DNA from 2 places in the Marinobacter sp. es.042 genome. Region 2 is predicted to be linked to the other one. Evidence: predicted binding sites of a transcription regulator. Region 2 holds the regulator's gene; the other holds the start of a gene.

Region 1 (3,412 bases), 1.8 Mb from region 2:
TCAAAAATCCCGAAAGGCGCCTTGTGCTTGTTGGACGGATCTATGCGAATCTGCAAGCGGCCGTCTGACATGGTTTCTGCCATGTCCGCCATATGCTGAACTGTCTCTCCCAGTACCGGAGAGTTGGGCCCCCAGGTTTGCGCAAGGCGCAAAGTATAGTTTTCCTCGGCCACCGAGGACACGCTGAACACAGTCGCTGCAGCGGCCACGGCCGCAAGCAGTGTTTTCCGGATTGTCATTGTGTTGGCTTCCATTATTGTTGGTATGAAAACAGGTATTTCTTTCGCGCAACCATCATAGCTTCCTCATGGTGTTACGCCAATCGGCAGAACACCATGAATCCGGCTCAAACCTTGAACTGACCGACCAGGTCCCGAAGGCTCTCACCCAGCCGCGCCAGTTCGTGGCTGGCTTCGTTGGTCTGGGTTACGCCGGTATCACTGCGCTGGGCAGCATCAACGATCCGCACGACGTTCTGGTTGATCTCTTCGGCCACTTGGCTTTGTTGCTCCGAGGCTGTTGCGATCTGGGTTACCTGATCATGAATCTTGCCAACCGAGGTCTCGATGGTTCGCAGCGCGCTGGTTGCATGATTGATCCTTTCGACCGTTTCCGTTGAACGGTTGCGTGATTTGTTCATCCGCTCCACCGATGCCTTGGATTCAGTCACAAAGCCGTCAATCATGGTACGAATCTGATCAGCGGACTCAGCGCTGCGTTTTGCAAGCTGGCGTACTTCATCAGCAACCACCGAGAACCCACGACCATGCTCGCCGGCCCGGGCTGCCTCAATCGCGGCATTGAGAGCCAGCAGGTTGGTCTGTTCAGTTACCGCATGGATGACATCCAGTACCTGCTGGATCTCATCGGATTTTTCCGCAAGGGCGTTGATACTGCGGGCCGTGTCCTCGATCTCCTCGGACAGCTTGTTCACCGCGCCCTGGGCACTGCTAATGGTTTCACCACCCTCACGGGCCATGCGGTCGGCGTCCGAGGCCGAGCTCTCAACCTCATTGGCATTGCCGGAAATCTGCTGGATGGTCGCGGCCATTTCATTGATCGCAGAGGCAATCTGGTCAGTCTCGGAGCCCTGTTCCTGAACCGAGGCCCGGGTTTCATTCGCGACCCGGCTGAGCTCTTCCGCCGCGGACGCCACCTGATCCGTGGTGGCGCCAACTTCTCGCATGGTGTCCTGAATCTTCACAACAAAGGCATTGAAACGACGACCGAGCTCGGCCAGCTCGTCGGTACCCTCATCCGGCAACCGCTGGCGGAGATCGCCCTCACCATCAGCAATTTCCTGCATCATGTTGCTGACGTTCTTCAGCGGCCGGGTCACGCTACGGCCAACGAATACGCCGATCACCAGAGCGATTACGACAACCACAACCGTCACCAGAAGGATAAAGCCCAAGGCCTCCGCCATACCCGCCTCAATGTCCTCGCGAGCAGCAGCGACCTGCCGGTCAATATCGGTAATGTAGACACCAGCACCGATCATCCAGTCCCAGTCCGGGATAATGGTGGAATAGGACATCTTGGGTTCTTCATTGCCGGAGGCAGGGTTCATCCAGTCATAGCCGTAGAAGCCCTCACCGCGGGCAGCGGCGAACAGATCGGCCACCAACCCCCTGACAACCGGATTCTTGGTCGGTCCTTCTTTGGAAGGGTCCGGAGCATAGGCCAGGTTGTATACATCCCTGGTATAGGCGAACACGTAGTTCGTCTCATCAAAGCGGATCGAGCGCAGGCGCGCCGCTGCCGCCTCCTTCGCTTCCGCCTCCGTCATCGATGGGTCATTCTTGGCCTCCAGAACCACGGCCTCTGCGGCATCAATGAGGTTCTGTAAACCAGCCTTCCGTGCTTCCAGGAGGCTGTTCTCAAGACGCTTGAGCTCATCTTCACCATTGGCCTGAATCTGACTGGCGGTGATCCACGCCAATGTTGCCGCCGTAACGAGTACCGGCACAAGTACTGCCACCAGCAAGCGCGAGCGTATTTTCACTTTACTCAAGACATTCATTTTTGCGAACTCTCCAGGGAATTTCCGTTGGTGAGGATTATCCACGGACCACTTAGCGTGATCTGTTCCAGTTTGTTAAGGCAGGTTTCAGCAGGCGCACTGATTCGCCGAGCCGCCTGCCATCGGACAAACCTTCCACCATTATTTTCAGCTAGGTACAGTAACGGCAGTAACCCGATTGTCTTGAGCGGGAATCAGACTGAAGGACCACTACGAAGGTAGGCCAATGAAGCACCTGTTTCTGGTACGCCACGCCAAGTCCAGCTGGGCCGATGAAACACTTTCTGACCGGGAACGCCCCCTCAGTGCTCGGGGCGTCAGCCAATTGGCCCCATTGGGAAATGCCCTGAAATCTGTCGGCGCGTTCGAAGGCGAGGTATACAGCAGCAACGCCAGGCGGGCCGTCGCGACACTTCAAGGCATACTGCCCGACACAGTCGCAGCCGAGAGCTGCCATACCCTGAGCGAGCTATATACCTTCGACTATCGGCGACTACTCGCATGGCTCGAAGAGCAGGCAGACGCCCCACAGATTACCCTGGTCGGCCACAACCCGGCGTTACTGGAACTGGCCCAGTCCCTACTGAAGCACCCCCCGGGACAGCTACCCACCGCCAGCGTTATTCACATCCGGCTTTCGATCAAACACTGGCGCCAGATTGATCGCGGCAAGGGCAAACTGGTGACTCTGATAACGCCACAGGATTACAGCTACGCCCACTTCGAACGAAAGCTTAAAAAGAGAGCCAGAACCGCGGGGGACAATCCTGCAAGGGACATTCCCAAGGCCCTTCACCATCAACTTGATCGGCTAAGGCAACTGGAACGGGGCGTCGCCCTTGGCCTGGATGACGAATTTCTGCACCAGTACCGGATTGCGATTCGACGCAGCCGGGCCATCGCCGAATCGGTTCAGGACGTGACTGGTGACAAGTCGCTGGCCAAGGGGGTTAAAACCCTGAAGCGCCATGCAAGGGCAACGGGCCCACTGCGCGACCTTCACGTGTTTCTTCAGGACCTGCCGGAACTTTGCGCAGATGACGCGGAAATTCGGGCAGCCTTGCAGATCTGGTTCGAGCGCGAAGCCGCCAGCCATCATAAAAAGCTGGCAAAGCGACTGAAAAGCAAGCGCTACCAGGACAGCCTGGAGCACTGGCGCAATCTGATTGATTCGCGAAAGTTTCAGAAATTGGCCGCAACACTCCGGCCGAAAGACATCCGAAGGGCCGTGGAACGTCGTATCAAGGAGTTCAATAAACGCACTGCCGAGCTGATGCATACTTCACCGGATGAAGATATCCATCGGCTGCGCAAGCAACTCAAACGAATCCGTTACCTGATGGAACTGGATGCAAAAACCTGGAAGCGCAACCTGAAAACGTTAAAGGA
Region 2 (3,412 bases):
AGTGGCTGGATGAGGGCGGCGCCTACGCGTTGGTGGGTCCGACAGGGTCCGGGAAAACCACCACCATCGGAAAACTCGCCGCTCGCTACGTGCTCAAGCATGGCTCCGATTCCGTGGCCCTGGTTACCACGGACCGCTATCGGGTGGCGGCGCACGAGCAGTTATTCGTGTTCGGTCGGATCCTGAATGTGCCGGTGCGGGTCGTGGATGAAAGCCACAGTCTGGACGATATTCTGGATGAGCTGTCAGACCGTCATCTGGTGCTGATTGATACCGCCGGACTGACCAGTGCCGACAAAGGCTATCAGGAACAGCTGGCCGAACTGGCTCGCAGCCATCACAATATCAAAACCCATCTGGTGGTCTCGGCAACCAGTCAGCCTCGCATCATGAAATCCGTGTGGCATTGCTATAAGATGGCAAATCTTGCGGGCTGTGTGATGACCAAAATCGACGAGGCCCTGACGCTGGGCGAGTCTCTCGGGTTTGTGATGGAAACCGGTCTGCCGGTAGCCTATTACACAGACGGCCAGAAGATTCCTGAAGACCTGCACCACGCAGAAGCCGTTCCGCTGGTGCGGTTGGCCGTGGATCGGCTGAAAACACTCCAGCAACAGCAAGCGGTCGCAGAGGGCCTGAAAGAGCACGCCTGAGACCGGACAGATTGACAGCAGGCGTCGGAGACAAAGCCGGCGAAACGTGGCGAGAGACCAAAAACAGTATGAGCAGAGCACATCCGGTACAGGTGATTGCAGTTTCCGGCGGAAAGGGTGGTGTCGGCAAGAGTAACGTGTCGGTGAACCTCGGAATTGCCCTGGCGCAGAAAGGCCGGAGAGTGGTACTGCTCGACGCCGATCTGGGGCTCGCCAATATCGACGTCTTGCTGGGCATCACTGCCAATCGTAACCTCCAGGATGTTCTGGCCGGCGATTGTGATCTGAAGGACGTTCTGGTGAATGGTCCCGGTGGCATCAAGATTGTCCCCGCCTCTTCCGGTACCCAACGAATGACCCAGCTCAGCCCCATGGAACATGCCGGGCTGATTAATGCGTTCAGCGAACTGGGTGATCAGATCGATGTTTTGATAGTGGATACCGCTGCCGGTATCTCCGAATCTGTGGTCAGTTTTCTCAGGGCCTCCCAGGAGCTTTTGCTGGTAGTGTGTGACGAGCCCACGTCCATTACTGACTGTTACGCTTTGATTAAACTTATGAACCGCGAGTACGGCACCAATCGGTTCCGTATTCTTGCCAACCAGGTCCGGAATGAACAGGAAGGCCGGCATCTGTTCGAAAAACTGACACGGGTCACCGAGCGCTTCCTGGATGTGGCACTACAATACGTAGGAATAGTCCCCTACGATGAGGCCGTGAAGAAAGCGGTTCAGCGGCAGCGTGCGGTGCTGGACGCCTATCCCAGGGCGAAAGCTTCGCTGGCCATCAAGGCGCTGGCGGACAAGGTAGATAGCTGGCCGTTGCCGTCCTCTCCCCGCGGGCATCTGGAATTTTTTGTGGAGCGGCTCGTCGAAGTCTGAATCGGATCCAGTCAAACAAAAAAAACCGGATACATGATATTGGCGAAAAACCTCGGAATCTATAACCAGTCAAGTGCGCAGAAGCCGGCTCAGCTCATTGAGCAGCACGCGCCGCTGGTCAAGAAAATTGCCCTTCACCTCATGGCTCGCCTGCCGGCGTCCGTCCAGCTTGAAGACCTGATGCAGGCCGGCATGATCGGTCTGCTCGAGGCCGCCCAGCGTTACAGCTCCACCAAAGGTGCTACCTTCGAGACTTACGCCGGTATCCGTATTCGCGGCGCCATGGTGGACGAAATCCGCAAGGGTGACTGGGTGCCACGTTCTGTTCATCGAAACGCCCGTCGCATTTCCCAGGCCATCAAAGCCGTTGAAGATCGACTTGGCCGCGAAGCCCACGACCAGGAAGTGGCCGAAGAGCTGGGGATGGGGCTGCCCGAATACCACTCCTACCTTTCCGATTCCAACAGCGGTCGACTTTTTAGCCTCGACGAGCTCAATGAATCCGGAGAGCTGCCGATAGAACAGACAGAGACGCAGGATAATCCCCTTGAGGGATTGTCCTCCGATGCCTTCCGGCGGAGCCTCGCTGAGGCGATTGAGGACCTTCCGGAGCGGGAAAAGCTGGTGTTGAGCCTTTACTACCAGGAAGAACTGAACCTCAAGGAGATTGGCGCGGTGCTGGGCGTCAGTGAGAGCAGGGTAAGCCAGATTCACAGCCAGGCAGCCCTGCGCCTTCGGGGACGGCTCTCGGATTGGCGTCAGGAATCGGACAGCTGACGGCGTTCAGTCTGTGTCGGCAACGAGGTAGTCTGTAGTTTTTGGTAACCGATGCTTTACAACCGAAGCAAAGGTCCGACAATAAGCGGTTAAAACAGCGGCCTGCTAGACTTTGAACGCAAAGGTCAAACGAATTCCGGGTGTTACTAACTGGAGGTCCCATTGGACAAAAACATGAAAATCCTCATTGTGGACGACTTCTCCACAATGCGACGGATCATCAAGAACCTGCTGCGTGATCTTGGCTTCACCAACACCGATGAAGCTGACGACGGCAACACAGCGCTGCCAATGCTCAAAAGCGGCAAATACGATTTTCTGGTGACCGACTGGAACATGCCGGGCATGTCAGGCTTCGACCTTCTCAAGGCCGTTCGGGCGGACGAGAATCTGAAAACCCTGCCGGTATTGATGGTAACTGCTGAGGCCAAGCGCGACCAGATCGTTGCCGCTGCCCAGGCAGGCGTAAACGGTTATGTGGTCAAGCCGTTTACCGCTGCGGTGCTCAAGGAAAAGATTGAGAAAATCTTTGAAAGAATCCAGTAACCAGAGGTCGGATGGCTCCCATGAGCGATAGCGAAAAGAACCATCGGGGCCTTGAGCCGGAGGTGACTGAGAAGCTCCAGCGTCAGGCAACCGAACTGGCTGAAGTTGTTAACGCCGGTGATTATGCCAAGGCCATGACCCTGATCAATGAACTCAGCGAGGTCAGGGATCAGAGTCTGTACCGTGAGGTAGGGCGGCTGACGCGGAGCCTTCACGAAGCAATCCGGAACTTCCAGATTGATCCCCGAAACGCAGAACAGCAGGAAGCACTGTCGAAAATGACAGATGCCTCTGATCGCCTCGAGTATGTGGTGCAGATGACCGGCGAAGCAGCCAACCGGACGATGGACCTGGTTGAGGAAACCATGCCGGTGGCCAATGCCCTGAGAGACGAGGCCGCCGCGTTGCGTGATGAGTGGCAGCGACTGCGTCGCCGGGAAATGCAGCCGGCCGAGTTTCGCGAGCTGTACGGCCGGATTGATCGCTTTTTTGTCAGCATGGCAACCGATGCCGACACCATGTACAGCAACCTGTCGGAAATCCTGCTGGCTCAGG

What was found. Region 2 encodes FliA, which starts transcription of late flagellar genes. Its sites were predicted from a motif close to CTAAAGTTTNNNNNNNNNNNGCCGNTAA; they were not measured.
Region 1: a site for FliA is predicted at 2,184-2,211, ahead of CFB02_RS13335 (methyl-accepting chemotaxis protein). Genes of this name have one in related genera too.

The regions. Positions count from the first base shown of each region.
Region 1 is NZ_LT897781.1:2,851,672-2,855,083, forward strand. Features, by position in the region: gene CFB02_RS13330 (TRAP transporter substrate-binding protein) at 1-239, opposite strand, end outside; gene CFB02_RS13335 (methyl-accepting chemotaxis protein) at 347-2,023, opposite strand; gene CFB02_RS13340 (CHAD domain-containing protein) at 2,250-3,412, shown strand, end outside.
Region 2 is NZ_LT897781.1:705,809-709,220, forward strand. Features, by position in the region: gene flhF (flagellar biosynthesis protein FlhF) at 1-653, shown strand, start outside; gene CFB02_RS03450 (MinD/ParA family protein) at 722-1,534, shown strand; gene CFB02_RS03455 (RNA polymerase sigma factor FliA) at 1,568-2,311, shown strand; gene cheY (chemotaxis response regulator CheY) at 2,474-2,857, shown strand; gene CFB02_RS03465 (protein phosphatase CheZ) at 2,878-3,412, shown strand, end outside.